DNA from 2 places in the Tumebacillus amylolyticus genome. Region 2 is predicted to be linked to the other one. Evidence: predicted binding sites of a transcription regulator. Region 2 holds the regulator's gene; the other holds the start of a gene.
What was found. Region 2 encodes CtsR, which represses protease genes until heat stress. Its sites were predicted from a motif close to ATGGTCAATAAAGGTCAAACA; they were not measured.

Region 1: a site for CtsR is predicted at 3,455-3,475, ahead of clpP (ATP-dependent Clp endopeptidase proteolytic subunit ClpP). Genes of this name have one in related genera too.

The regions. Positions count from the first base shown of each region.
Region 1 is NZ_JAEQNB010000005.1:194,187-201,410, forward strand. It holds gene JJB07_RS16285 (glyceraldehyde-3-phosphate dehydrogenase) at 1-346, opposite strand, end outside; gene JJB07_RS16290 (DegV family protein) at 544-1,392, shown strand; gene JJB07_RS16295 (SAM-dependent methyltransferase) at 1,560-2,720, opposite strand; gene clpP (ATP-dependent Clp endopeptidase proteolytic subunit ClpP) at 2,794-3,387, opposite strand; gene JJB07_RS16305 (rhodanese-like domain-containing protein) at 3,515-3,784, opposite strand; gene JJB07_RS16310 (hypothetical protein) at 3,911-4,081, opposite strand; gene JJB07_RS16315 (cysteine hydrolase family protein) at 4,211-4,675, opposite strand; gene JJB07_RS16320 (hypothetical protein) at 4,769-5,029, opposite strand; gene JJB07_RS16325 (LON peptidase substrate-binding domain-containing protein) at 5,093-5,734, opposite strand; gene JJB07_RS16330 (DUF3055 domain-containing protein) at 5,814-6,080, shown strand; gene JJB07_RS16335 (DUF1292 domain-containing protein) at 6,130-6,582, opposite strand; gene JJB07_RS16340 (hypothetical protein) at 6,904-7,179, shown strand.
Region 2 is NZ_JAEQNB010000011.1:72,725-79,948, reverse strand. It holds gene JJB07_RS22930 (TetR/AcrR family transcriptional regulator) at 21-596, opposite strand; gene JJB07_RS22925 (HAD family hydrolase) at 710-1,366, shown strand; gene JJB07_RS22920 (CtsR family transcriptional regulator) at 1,533-1,997, shown strand; gene mcsA (protein-arginine kinase activator protein McsA) at 2,032-2,619, shown strand; gene mcsB (protein arginine kinase) at 2,624-3,700, shown strand; gene JJB07_RS22905 (ATP-dependent Clp protease ATP-binding subunit) at 3,773-6,217, shown strand; gene radA (DNA repair protein RadA) at 6,399-7,224, shown strand, end outside.

The sequences.
Region 1 (7,224 bases), on a different contig from region 2:
TCTTGGCACCGGCTTGGATGTGTTGGCCTGCCGTTTCCTTGGAGCGGAATTTGCCGGTTGCTTCGATGACGATATCGACGCCCAGTTCCTTCCACGGCAGGTTCAGCGGGTTGCGGTCGCCGACGATCTTCGTCTCGCGGCCGTTGACGATGATGGAAGACTCGGTGGTTTGAACGTCCGCTTGGAAACGCCCTTGAACGGAATCATATTTCAACAGATGTGCGAGTGCTTTCACATCGTGGGTTGCGTTAATTGCCACAATCTCAATATCCGGGTTCACCGCTGCTGCGCGGAATACCATGCGCCCGATGCGCCCAAAACCGTTAATCGCAATTCGAATAGCCATGTTAGAAAGTTCCTCCTAGCCCAGTCAAGTTGTTACAGCCCTATTGTACACAAGATGCCGTGAATAATCCATACTAATTTTCCTTCTATACAGAAAAAGTATGTCACATTTGACCACGTTGTGACAACTCTCCATAAATGAGGCTTTTGTGGTATAATAAACAGACTTCTTTCTATGTGAAAGGCGGTATGCCGCTGATGATCCGTATCGTGACCGATTCCACTTGTGATTTGCCGAAAACTCTTCTTGAAGAACACCAGTTGACAGTCATCCCGTTGAATGTCATCATCGACGGTCAGACATATGCAGATGGTATCGAATTAAGCCGTGCCGATTTTTATGAAAAGATGGCACATTCCAAGCAGTTGCCGACAACTTCGCAACCGAGTCCGGCGATGTTTCGCGATGTGTTTCAGAAGATTCTCGATGCGGGCGACGATGTGTTCTACGTAGGTCTTGCGTCCACCCTGTCCGGTACGCTGCAAGCGGCGCGAATTGCGCGCGACCTCGTCGACACGCCGGAGCGCGTGACGATCCACGACACCCTCTCGGCGACCTATGCCGAAGGGATGCTGGCGATGATGGCGGTGAAAATGGCCGCCGAGGGCGCGACGGCAGAGGCGATCTCTGCGAAGTTGACGGAGATGCGCAAGCGTCAAGAGTTGGTGTTCTCCGTCGACACGTTGGAAAACCTGCGCAAGGGCGGGCGCATCAACAACCTCTCGTTCCTGTTCGGGTCGCTTTTGAACATCAAACCGATCTTGCATCTCGACTATGACGGTGTGGTTCAAGCTTTCGACCGCGTGCGCGGCAAGAAAAACGCCATCCTCGCCGTCAAGCGCTTCCTCACCGAGCGCGCGATTGACACGGAGTATCCGGTGGCGATCGGGCACACTGTTGACCCGAGCACCGTGCAAGTCTGGAAAGACTTGCTGGTGGAACTCGGCGTGAAGGTGTCCAACATCCTCGACTTCGAGCTCTCCGGTGTAATCGGGACGCACGTCGGCAAGGGCGCGAACGGGATCATTTACTTCTCGAAAGCGTAATTCCAGTAGAAAAAGGCCGTGACACTCGCTCGAGTATCACGGCCTCTTTTTGCTGTATGCGCTTATCCCACTTTCCCGCTCTGCCAAAACCAGAGGCCAAGGCCCAAGAACAGGACACAGAGGATGAACAGTACGATCGATAAACGTCTGAGGAACATACGGCGGGGTCACTCCTTTGTTTGCGGTGGTACCTGAGCCTCATTATACCGTTTGGGTTTGCTCTGTACCAGCACTTTGAAGTGCTCCCCGAGCCCGCCCGGCAAGATCAACGACTTGATGGCGCGGTTGCGTTTCATGTCGGGGTCGCGGAAGGGGTCGGAGCTCCAGGCGTTGGTGAGGCGGGTGAGGATGCCGGCTTGGAGCAGATATTGGGCTTGGGAGCCGAAAAAGTCGGTGCTCCAGCCCCGCTCTTCGCCCGTGTCGCGCAGGGCGGAGAAGTTGACGTCGGCGGTGAGGTCTTGCACGCCGATGTGTTGGTACGGGTCGGTGGTCAACGTGTGACGGTAGAAACCGCGCAAAGTTCCCGTTCGACGGGACGAATGGTGGAGCATGTCCGCTTCGTATCCGTAGTCGATTGTCACGATATGACCCGATGAGAGCAACGACAACGCTCGCTGGTACCAGGCCAAACCTGCCAAGCCCACCTCAATCGTCTGCCCCACGATCATCTCCGGAGCGTACTTGTCCACATAGGTTGCCAAGGCCGGGTCGCTGAGCGGTCTCAACGATTCCACGAAACGGAGTTCAGATTGCTCTATGGAAACAGGACGGTCAGTTCCCTCAGAGAAACGTTGAGATTCCTCAACGCTTGTGCCGTCAAGTTCCACGTAGACTTCTCTCAGACCTTCGGGGGTCCGAGTTACTCGATGCACAGGATACGCATCGACCAACTCGTTGGTGAGAATCACGCCCTCATAAGGACTGCCCGCCTGCAGTTCGTCCTCCGACACCCAGCGAACCTTCGAGGCGTGCTCCCCGACCATCAATTGCTGCACCTCCCGCAACGAGGGAGAAATCTCGACGATGAAATAATCCAGGCTCTGATAAAACTCGGGATGCTCACTGGCAAAGCGGCTCAGCATATCCCGTGCCAATCGACCCTCCCCCGCACCGAACTCAATCACCGCAGGCCCGCTGCCGATCTTGACCACTTCGTCCGCAAGCACTTCCGCAAACACCGGGTTCACACTCGGGGCGGTGTAAAAATCCCCTTCCTTCCCGATCTTCTTGCGGTCGGACGTGTAATACCCCCACTCCGGATGATACAACGCCCACTCCATAAACTTCGCAAACGTCACCCGACCTTGTTGCTCAAACCACTCTCTCACGTCCATACTCCCTTTCACGCAAAAAAGGAGGCGACAGTTCCCCGTCGCCTCTCTTTTTCTCACTCCAAACGACTTACTTCACTTCCGAAACGTTCTGAATGACTTTGTCAATCAGGCCGTAGTTCTTCGCATCTTCCGCTTCCATGAAGTTGTCGCGGTCGGTGTCGCGCTCAATGACTTCCAGCGGTTGGCCGGTGCGCTCGGAGATGATCTTGTTGAGGTTGTCGCGCATCTTGAGGATGCGGCGCGCTTGGATCTCGATGTCGGACGCTTGCCCGCGTGCGCCACCAAGCGGTTGGTGGATCATCACTTCTGCGTTCGGCAATGCATAACGCTTGCCCGAAGCACCCGACGTCAGCAGGAACGCGCCCATCGACGCCGCCATGCCGATGCAAATCGTCGAAACGTCAGGCTTGATCCATTGCATCGTGTCGTAAATCGCCATCCCGGCCGTGATCGAGCCGCCCGGCGAGTTGATGTAGAGATGAATGTCCTTGTCCGGGTCTTCCGCCGCCAGGAACAGGAGTTGTGCCACAATCGAGTTCGCGACATTGTCGTCGATCTCGCTGCCGAGGAAAATAATGCGATCCTTCAGCAAACGCGAGTAGATATCATACGAACGCTCTCCGCGAGATGTTTGTTCTACGACCATCGGTACCAGATTCATGAAAACTACCTCCCTTACTTCCATTCGGTTTTGAATTCGTACTCTCAGTATACTCAGACAACGTCAAAGGGTCAAAGACAGTCAAAGTCAAAATTCAGCAACTGTGAGTCTCCCCACACTTTCTGAACTACTCACCTTTGACAATCTCGCCCTGATACGCGGTCATACCACCGGGGAGCACTTCTATCTTATGATAGCCCTCGTGCTCCAATAACGCCTTGACCTGCTGCGCTCGCTTGCCGGTCCGACACACGACGACGATCAAGTCCTCAAAGTCTGCGTCAGACACCGCATAGGTCAGCTCCTGCAACGGACAATGCACGGCGCCGGGGATGTGTCCTTCCAGAAATTCCGCTTCGTCCCGGATGTCGATCACAACTTTGGCATCTTGCAACATATACGTCCACCTCACCCGCGAAAAAAAACTGTTATGTATTCCCTTTTACTTTACCCCAAACAAAAGCCCCTTGTCGAGGTAACAAGCGGCTTTTGAACGACTATATAAGGATGTCCAGAACGATTGCTATTTAAAACGAACCCCAAACTTCCCCCGGTTGGTGCGATAGAGTTCGACTTCCTGCGGCGGCGTCTTGCCGTAGATCCGCTTGTCGCCCTCCACCCACATCACAGCGCAATACGCTTCGAACTTGCTGTCATACAAACCGGCCCAATAGACCCACGACGGTGTTGACAAGTATCTTCACCTCACCCTTCTCCAAAGAGTCTTGGGTGTATTGTCTCCGAGCTCCCTCTCGCCTACTCCTAACAGAAAAAACCTGGCTCACCACGAGGGTTGGCCAGGTTTCTTTTTCGCACAAAAAAATTACATCCAAACGCGGCCGCCGCCGACGTTCAGCACGTTCTCGTCCCCGAGGACGAAACGCATGATCGTGGTCGACTCCCAGTTACGCGTGGAGTAGGAAGCAAGCAAACCTTCGAGCATCTGCACTTTGTAGCCTGCGTCGAGCAGGTTGTACATCGTCGCGATGACCGCCATGTCGGAGTCGATGCCGCCGAGGTGGACGAGCTCGATGTTGTTCTCCTGCAAGAGTTGTTTCACTTCATCGGTCAGAGCGGAATAGCCGCGCTTCTCGATGACTTTCGCTCCGTCGCTCTTGAGGAGCAGGGTGTTCTCGTTTTCGTTCTCCACGTGTTTCCAGTGGGTCAAGATCACGAGATCGTATTCCTTCGCATGGTTGTCCAGATACTTCTGGCAGAGCGGATATATGTAATCCATGTTGCCAAGGAAGTCAGACTGTATATCGGTAATGATCAGGGCTTTTTTCATGTCGGATCGCACCTTTCCAACGTATAAGTTCACTGTTTATCCTAACAGAGTCGCAACGTGTTGTAAATTGCTCAACGAAATGGAACTTTGACGTTATTTTGTCTGTTCCAGAAGTTTCAAAAGTTCGCCGCGCACCATACCGGCCATCGTCAGACGGCCCAGCGCTTGTCCGTGGTGCCCGGTGATCTCCACGACACCTTCCACTTCTTCGAGCGCTTCGCCAAACCCGCGCTCCGTCAACTCGGCGCGCATGTCTTCGATCTGCTTGTGGTTTTTGTTCATGCCCGCTTTGGCTTGGGCGATGTATTCGTCCAGCGTCTCAATCAATTTCTCAAGCTTCGCGTGATCTGCCATATGGAAAAAGTCCCTCCTACTAGTAGCGTTTCCCGGATTGTCCCGCACTATTATAGCACAATGCTACTTCTCACGCCCGTCCTTCATGGCGTCGCGCAGCTTGTCCACTTCTTCGATCAACACGTCCTGAAGCACTTCCATGCGTTCGCGGGTGCTTCTTTTTTGCAAAATCGCTTGTTTAAGTTCCGGTTGTACATGGAGCACGGACGGAATCAACCACGACAGCACATTCGGATCGTCGGGCAGGTCCAGCTCCCCGAGGTCGCGGTTCATCACACACTCCAAGAGCTTCCAATACCGCTCAAAGTTGTGTCGAACTTCTTCGGACAGTTCGCGATAACTTTGTCCGGTCATCGGCTCGTCCTCATAGACTTCGACGATCGCCGTCAGCACATCCTCGTCATAATTGCTCTCCAAGATCTTGAAGCGCTGGTGGCCCTGCGTCGTGATAAACAGACGGCCGTCCTGGAATTCCACGACGTTTGTAATCTCCGCCACCGTGCCGACGTCATAGTTGCGCGGGGCGCTGTGGCCGTCGATGAGAGCCAATCCGCCGGTGACTTGCACGATGCCAAACGGCACACGATGTTCCACGCACATCCGAATCATCGTGCGGTACCGCGGTTCAAAAATGTGCAGCGGGAGCACACAGTACGGGTAGAGCACCGTCTGCAACGGAAACAGTTGCAAGGAGAATCTCGACACCGTATCTCCCTCCTCTCTTTGCCTTGCCTTTCCTCTCATTGTATCATGGTGTAAGATGATGTGTGGAGGATGATACCTAATGTTGATTAACATGTACGATGAACACGAAACTACCCAGACCCGCTACGTGGGGTTTGTTGGCGATCATCGCTGGGACCTGGCGATCACGAAGACCAACCATTTTTACGGCAAATCGCTCGTCGCGAACATCCAAAGCGGCCGCGTCGGCATCGTAGGCAATGACGATCTCGAAGACGACAAGCTTCACCTGCTCGCCAACATGTTCGCGCTCGAAGACGAAGACCAAACGGTCGAGCTGCGCAACTTCCTGCTGACGAATCTGTAGGCAGAAAAAAAGCATGTCAACTCCTCCGGGAGTCTGACATGCTTTTTTGCTACCCTTGCAGATGCTTGGCGTAGTGCTCCATGACGTGCTCGACGACCATCTGGTACTCCTCTTGGTCGGTGACGTTCTCCAAATCGTACGCCCCCGTCCCCGTCGCGTTGGCGCGGAAGAACACCAACTCGCCGTTGTCCGGATTCTCGCGGTCATAGTACAGGCCGTACGTCTGACGGATGATCGTGAAAAACGCGCCCAGCGCGTACTTGCCTTCACGACCCTCCTCTTGCACCTGCACGAAGAAGATCGATCCTGTCAGTTCCATCAGCTGTTCGGTGAACAACTCACCCGGATACTCCAATATGTAGGTGCCGTCCGTTTCTTGGTCGGCGATCAGATACAGTTCCTTTTTGTTGTCGCGTTCAAAGTCGATCAAGAGCAGATGAACATGCTCGTTGAAAAACGCGTACTCCTTGCCTTTTCCAAAGCGAAACTTGTGGTTGGACAAAATTTCCAGCCCCTCTCTATACAGAAGCAGCAGGACGAATCGCCCTGCTGCGTTCTGTCACTATGGGATTGATTATTCCCAGGATTCGTGGTGCTTGGCAACCGCCTTTTCCGTGTTTTCCTTGGTAATAGAAGCACACATGAACAGGAGGCCGAACATACCAGCAATAGTCGCGAGCATTCCGATCATAGAGAATCCACGCCCCCTTCCTACATACTAGTTCCCACTTAGCATAAAATTCATGAGCCCTTCACGTCAAGTGAATATCTTATGAACAAGCTTGCAGACACTAAGGGAGAGTTTAACAGAGGAGGAATCCCGATGCAACCTCACGTCCATCTGCACAACTACCAACAAAAAGCCGGCGAAGTCGAGCAGGCCGCCCGCTCCCTGATCAACTCCGCCCTCTACTATCTCGACGACCCGTCGCTCCCCGATTCGATCGGCAACGCCCGCCGTTGCTTGGAGACGGCGAAGTCTGTTCTGATAGGGTTGTACCACCCGACAACCACCGCCGAGACCGCCGCCGTGGAATCGTGGGGCTTCTCCAACAACGTCGACCCGACGCCCCAAGACTATCCGTATTACCCGATTTAAGAAATTCGAACGACTGGTCGAATTCCGAATTCCGCGCTATAATGG
Region 2 (7,224 bases):
ACGGATTGGGTCTTTTTTTTCTATCGCTTCTCAATGCCTTCCAAGAACAGATGCGAGTACACGTCGGAAATATCGCTTGCCGTCAATTTGCCGCCCTCATGGTACCAACGGTACACCCAGTTGATCGACCCCAGAATCGACAGCGCCGTCACCCGTGCATTCACCGGACGGAACTCTCCGGCGGCGATGCCCTGCTCGATCACTTGCGTCCAGAAGTTGAGGTACTTGTCCGTCTGGGCTTGAATCACTTGGTGCTGATCTTCCCCCAGCGAGAACGCTTCCCGCAACAAAACGGTGGTGAGCTGGACGTTCTTGGTCACATAGCGCAGATGATGCTCAATGGCGCGCTGCATCCGCTCCCGGTTCGTAAGCGAGGCGTCGTGCAAGATCTCCTCCATCTGCCCGTTGTATTCGCCGATGGAGCGGTGGGCGAGTTGCATCAACAGATCTTCTTTGGAAGAAATGTAGTGGTACAGCGAGCCTTTTTGCAATCCGACTTCGTCGGCGATGTCTTGCACCGATGTCGCATGATATCCTTTGCGTTCAAACAGCATCACCGCTGCTTTGGTAATCTCTTCATATTTATTGGAAGCCATCCCTCGTCATCTCCTTGTCACGTTCCGGACACTCTATAACAAAGAATCATACTTGGTATTCCCTGATTCAGTCAAGCCGTATTCCGCTTGCCACCCAGAAAGGAGACTGAGCGATGGACGCGATGATCTTCGATGTGGACGGGACGTTGTTTCAGACGGAGAAGGTCGCGTTGCCGGCGTTTCGTCAAACGTTTGAAAAACTGCGCCGCCCGGCACCGACCGACGAGCAAATCCTAAACGTATTCGGCATGACAATCCCCGAAGTCTGGGAGACCCTGCTCCCCGACGCCTCGATGGACGAGCGCGACAAAGCAAACGAACTGCTCGCCCAGGCCGAGATGGAACTCATGCAAAAAGGCACCGGCGCCCTCTACCCCGCTGTGAAAAAAACGCTTCACACACTCCGCGAGGCGGGCGTGAAGCTTTTTACCGCGTCGAACGGGGAGATGCGCTATGTCGAGACGGTGATCGAAACGCAAGGCCTCACGCCGCTGTTTGACAAACTCTACTGCGCGGGCGCCTACAAAACGGAGAAAAAAGAAGAACTCGTCGCCCTCCTCCTCGACGAACAACACCTCAACGAAAAAAACACCGTCATGGTCGGCGACCGCAAATCGGACATCACCGCCGGCAAAAAAAACTTCCTGCTCACCGTCGGCTGCGACTTCGGATTCGCCAACGAACACGAACTGGACGACGCCGACGAGATCATCACATCGTTTGACCAACTCTTGACGAAGGTCAACTATAGTCAAATTGCGAGAAAATAAAAGAAACGACCCGACTTCCCCTGTGAAATCGGTTTATCCACCCCAAAACTGGGCAAAGTGAAGAGAGATGACTCTTGGAATTTTGCCCGGCCCTACATATAATGAAGTCATGAAGGTCAAAGTTAGTCAAAGTCAATGATCAGGAGGAGGGAGGTTAGCGGGCACGATGCGCAACATCTCCGACATCATTGAACAACACTTGAAGACCATCCTCACCAACTCACACGAAGGCATCATTGAGATCAAGCGAAGCGAGTTGGCCGACACGTTTCACTGTGTGCCCTCCCAAATCAACTACGTGATTTCCACACGCTTCACCATTGAGAAGGGCTATGTTGTGGAATCGAAGCGCGGCGGCGGCGGGTACATCCGCATCCAACGGGTCGGACTCGACCGGAGGAACAACGCCTTGCACCGCGCGATTCTCGACATCATCGGCAGTTCGTTGTCCGCCCGGGAAGCTGAGGGGTTCCTCGGACGACTTCTGGAGGAGAACGTGCTGACCGAGCGTGAAGTCCTGATGATGCGTGCGGTGATCTGCAGTGACATCCTCGCGCTGTCTCCACAGCTGCGCGACCAAGTGCGGGCGAATCAATTGTCGGCAATGCTCGTCGCCATTCTCAAGGGATGACCGGACCTCAAGCACTTAGGAGGGGAGACGCCAAATGATCTGTCAGGAATGCAACCAACGTGATGCCACCGTGCACTTCACGAAGATCCTCAACAACTCGAAACAGGAAATTCATCTCTGCGAAACCTGCGCTCGTGAAAAAGGCGACGTGATGATGAAGACCTTTGGTGGTCCCGGACTTGGGACAAATCCTTTTGGTGAAACTGCGTTTTCGTTCCAGAATCTGCTCAGCGGATTGCTTGGATTCGAAACACAGGGCCACACTCCGATGAGCAAAGGCATCCAAGCCCAACAGCCGGGGCCGGTCCGATGCGCCACCTGCGGACTTACCTATCCGCAATTCGCGCAGTTGGGACGCTTCGGCTGTGGAGATTGCTATACACATTTTGCCTCGCATCTGGAACCGCTGGTCCGCCGCATTCACGGCGGAGCGACGTCGCACACGGGCAAAGTCCCGCAACGCGCCGGCGGTCGGATCAAAGTCCAGAAACAAATCGAAGGGCTTCGCGTCGAACTTCAACAGAAAATTCAAGCGGAGCAATTCGAGGAAGCAGCCATCCTTCGCGACCGCATTCGCGGGATGGAGCAAGACATGAAGAGCGGACCACAAGGGGAGGTGTAAGTCGATGTCGATCCAAGACTTTGTCGCGGATGCCAGCCGCTGGATGCAAGACGACGGTCCTCACGCCGACATCGTCATCTCCACGCGAATCCGCATGGCACGGAATCTTCGAGAACTCCCGTTCCCGATGCTCGCCAACGACACGCAATCCGAAGAGGTCTTGCAACGCGTCAAGAGCGCCGTCGAGTCGGACGTTTTTGAAAAAAACGGACACGGCCGCTACGAGTTTCTCACTCTGCGCGACGTGTCCGACGTCGACCGCCAAGCATTGGTCGAGAAGTACCTGATCTCGCCCGCACTTGTCGAACACGCTTCTCGAGGCGCTGTCGCTTTGCGCGATGACGAGGAAGTGTCGATCATGGTCAATGAGGAAGACCATCTGCGTTTGCAAGTGCTCTTGCCGGGCTTGCAGCTTCGCGAAGCATGGAGCATCGCAAATGAAACGGACGACCTCTTGGAGAGTCAGCTCAACTACGCGTTCGACGACCGCTATGGATTCCTCACCGCTTGCCCGACCAACGTCGGCACCGGCATCCGGGCGTCCGTCATGCTGCATCTGCCGGCCCTCGTGGTCACCCAGCAGATCAACCGCGTGCTCTCCGCGCTCAACCAAGTCGGTCTCGTCGTGCGCGGCGTCTACGGCGAAGGCACCGAAGCGGTCGGCAACCTGTTCCAACTCTCGAACCAGATTACGCTCGGCCAGTCCGAAGAGGAGATCATCTCCAACCTCGATTCGGTCGCACGCAAAATCATCGAGCACGAACAAGCCGCCCGTCACTTTTTGCTCAACGAAAACCGCGAAGTGATCGAAGACCGCATCGCCCGCTCGTTTGGCATCCTCGCCTATGCGCGCCGTCTCGATTCCAAAGAGACGATGCAACGCCTCTCCGATGTGCGTCTGGGCATCGACCTCGGCGTCATCAAGGGCGTGTCGAAAAACATTCTCAAAGAGTTGATGGTGATGACCCAACCCGGCTTTTTACAAAAATTCCACGGGGCCGAATTGGCGCCGGGGGAGCGGGATTGGCGGCGCGCCACGCTCGTTCGCGAACGCTTGCATATGGACGAAGCCCAGATCTAGAGTCGAACCCTGACACAAGCATATTGGTGCTTTGTCCTCGAATAGATTCAAAGTACTATGGAGGTGGAACCTATGATGTTTGGACGTTTTACGGAACGCGCACAGAAAGTATTGGCATTGGCTCAAGAAGAAGCGAGCCGCCTCGGTCACTCCGGGGTTGGCACTGAGCATATCCTGCTGGGCCTCGTCCGCGAGGGCGAAGGCATTGCAGCAAAATCGCTGGTCTCGCTGGGTCTTTCCAGCGACAAAGTACAAAAAGAAGTGGAGAAGATCATCGGCCGCGGCCCCGGTCAATCCACCGGTATGGCGTACACCCCGCGTGCGAAGAAAGTCATCGAACTCTCGATTGACGAAGCTCGCAAGCTCGGACACAACTATGTCGGCACCGAGCACATCTTGCTCGGTCTGATCCGCGAAGGCGAAGGCGTGGCAGCCCGCGTGCTCGCCAACCTCGGTGTGTCGCTTAACAAAGCCCGCCAACAAGTGCTCCAATTGCTCGGCGGTGACACCCACGAATCGCATCAAGAAAACGCCCAAGCGGCGAACACCCCGACCCTCGATTCTCTGGCGCGCGACCTGACCCAGATGGCACGCGACCAGAAGCTCGACCCGGTCATCGGCCGCGCCAACGAAATCGAGCGCGTCATCCAAGTGCTCTCCCGCCGCACCAAGAACAACCCGGTGCTCATCGGGGAGCCGGGCGTCGGCAAGACCGCCATCGCCGAAGGACTCGCGCAACGCATCGTCGACAACGAAATCCCGGAAACCCTGCGCAACAAGCGCGTCATGGTTCTCGACATGGGCACCGTCGTCGCGGGCACGAAGTACCGCGGGGAATTCGAAGATCGTCTCAAGAAAATCATGGATGAGATCCGCCAAGCGGGCAACATCATCCTGTTCATCGACGAACTGCACACCCTGATCGGTGCCGGCGGTGCCGAAGGGGCGATCGACGCCTCGAACATCCTCAAGCCGTCCCTCGCACGCGGCGAACTGCAATGCATCGGGGCGACCACGCTTGACGAATACCGCAAGCACATCGAAAAAGACGCGGCCCTCGAACGCCGCTTCCAACCGATCACCGTCGACCAGCCGAACAAGGACGAAGCGATCCTCATCCTCCAAGGCCTGCGCGACCGCTACGAAGCGCATCACCGCGTGAAGATTCTCGACGAAGCGATTGAAGCGGCCGTCAAACTGTCGGACCGCTACATCACCGACCGCTTCTTGCCGGACAAAGCGATCGACCTGATCGACGAAGCGGCATCCCGTGTCCGTCTGCGCACCTACACCCAACCGCCGAACCTCAAGGAACTCGAAGAAAAACTCGAAGAGATCCGCTCGGAAAAGGAATCTGCGGTGCAATCCCAAGAGTTTGAAAAAGCGGCCTCCCTGCGCGACAAGGAACAAAAACTGCGCGAAGAACTGGAATCCCGCAAAAACGAATGGCAACAAACCCAAGTCAAAAAAGACTCTGTGGTCAACGCCGAAGACATCGCCGACATCGTCGCTTCTTGGACCGGCATCCCGGTCAAGAAACTGGCGGAGGCCGAGTCGGAACGCCTCTTGAACATGGAAGAAATTCTCCACGACCGCGTCATCGGCCAAGACGAAGCGGTCAAGTCGATCTCCCGCGCGATCCGTCGTGCGCGTGCGGGCCTCAAAGACCCGAAACGCCCGATCGGCTCCTTCATCTTCCTCGGCCCCACCGGGGTTGGGAAAACCGAGCTCGCGAAAGCTCTGGCCGAAGCGATGTTTGGCGACGAGAACGCCATCATCCGCATCGACATGTCGGAGTACGGCGAGCGCCACTCCACCGCCCGTCTCGTCGGGGCGCCTCCGGGCTACGTCGGTTACGAAGAAGGCGGTCAGTTGACGGAGAAAGTCCGTCGCAAGCCGTACTCCGTCGTGCTGTTCGACGAAGTGGAGAAGGCACATCCGGAAGTCTTCAACGTGCTCTTGCAAGTGCTCGACGACGGTCGCCTGACCGATTCCAAGGGCCGCACCGTCGACTTCCGCAACACGGTGATCATCATGACCTCGAACGTCGGGGCGCAAACGATCAAAAAGGGCGGTGCCCTCGGCTTCACCGCGAACAAAGAAGCGGACTACACCAACATGAAGGACCGCGTCATGGAAGAGCTCAAAAAGCAATTCCGTCCGGAGTTCCTGAACCGTCTCGACGACCAGATCGTGTTCCACCCGCTCGCCGAGGAGCACATCCGCGAGATTGTCGATCTGATGTCCGACGACCTCAAGAAACGCCTGCGCGAGAACGACATCCACTTCGTGCTCTCCGACGAAGCGAAGCAGTTCCTCGCCAAGGAAGGCTACGACCCGCAATACGGCGCACGTCCGCTCAAGCGTGCGATCCAGCGCCACATCGAGGACCAGCTTTCCGAAGCCCTGCTCTCGGGCAGCGTCAAAAAAGGCGACCTCGTGCGCATCGACGCCGAAGACGGCAAACTCACCGTCAAAAACGAAGGCGCGCAACAAGAAGAAATCCAACAAGCCTAAGCAAAAAGAGCTCGTGTCCGCGTCGCGGCCACGAGCTTTTTTTCAGAAATTGACTCTCGGGTATGAAACTCTTGGGGGGTCCTTGCGTATGATCTACTTAGGTCCCTTGTTGCGTGCTTGTCTTTCGTATATGATGGAGATTGGAACCTTTTTGTATGACAATGACGAATAGGGGACACGTATGGCAAAGTATAAATCAAAATTTGTGTGCCAAGACTGTGGGTATGAAAGCCCCAAATGGATGGGCAAATGTCCGGGATGCGGCCAATGGAACCGAATGGTCGAAGAGGTCGCTACACCTGCTGCAACCGCCCCGTCTCACGCGGCGCTCCAACACTTGCAATCCGAACCTGCACAAGTCACTCGGATCACCGAGATCGACATCGTGGAGGAAGCGCGTACACACAGCGGATATGGCGAATTTGACAGGGTACTTGGCGGCGGGATCGTCGGCGGATCGTTGGTGCTGGTCGGGGGAGACCCCGGCATCGGCAAATCGACGCTCTTGCTGCAGACGTCCAACGCCATCGCGATGCAAGGTCGTCGCGTGCTCTACGTCTCGGGGGAGGAGTCGGCCAAGCAGATCAAACTGCGTGCCGATCGACTCGGGTCGTTAAGTGAAAACCTGCTCATTCTGCCGGAGACGGACCTTGAACGCGTGGAGTCGCACATCAAGTTGCACACCCCAGACTTTCTCATCATCGACTCGATCCAGACCGTGTACCGTCCGGGCTTGCAATCGGCTCCGGGCAGTGTCGGTCAGGTGCGTGAATGTACCGCCTTTTTGCTGCGCATCGCGAAGACTTTGAACTTGGCGACGTTTATCGTCGGCCATGTGACAAAGGAAGGCGCGATTGCCGGTCCGCGCATGCTGGAACATATGGTCGATGCCGTCCTCTATTTTGAAGGTGAAAGACATCACACGTATCGGATTCTGCGCGGCGTGAAAAACCGCTTCGGCTCCACGAACGAGATCGGCATTTTTGAAATGCGCGAGAAGGGGTTGG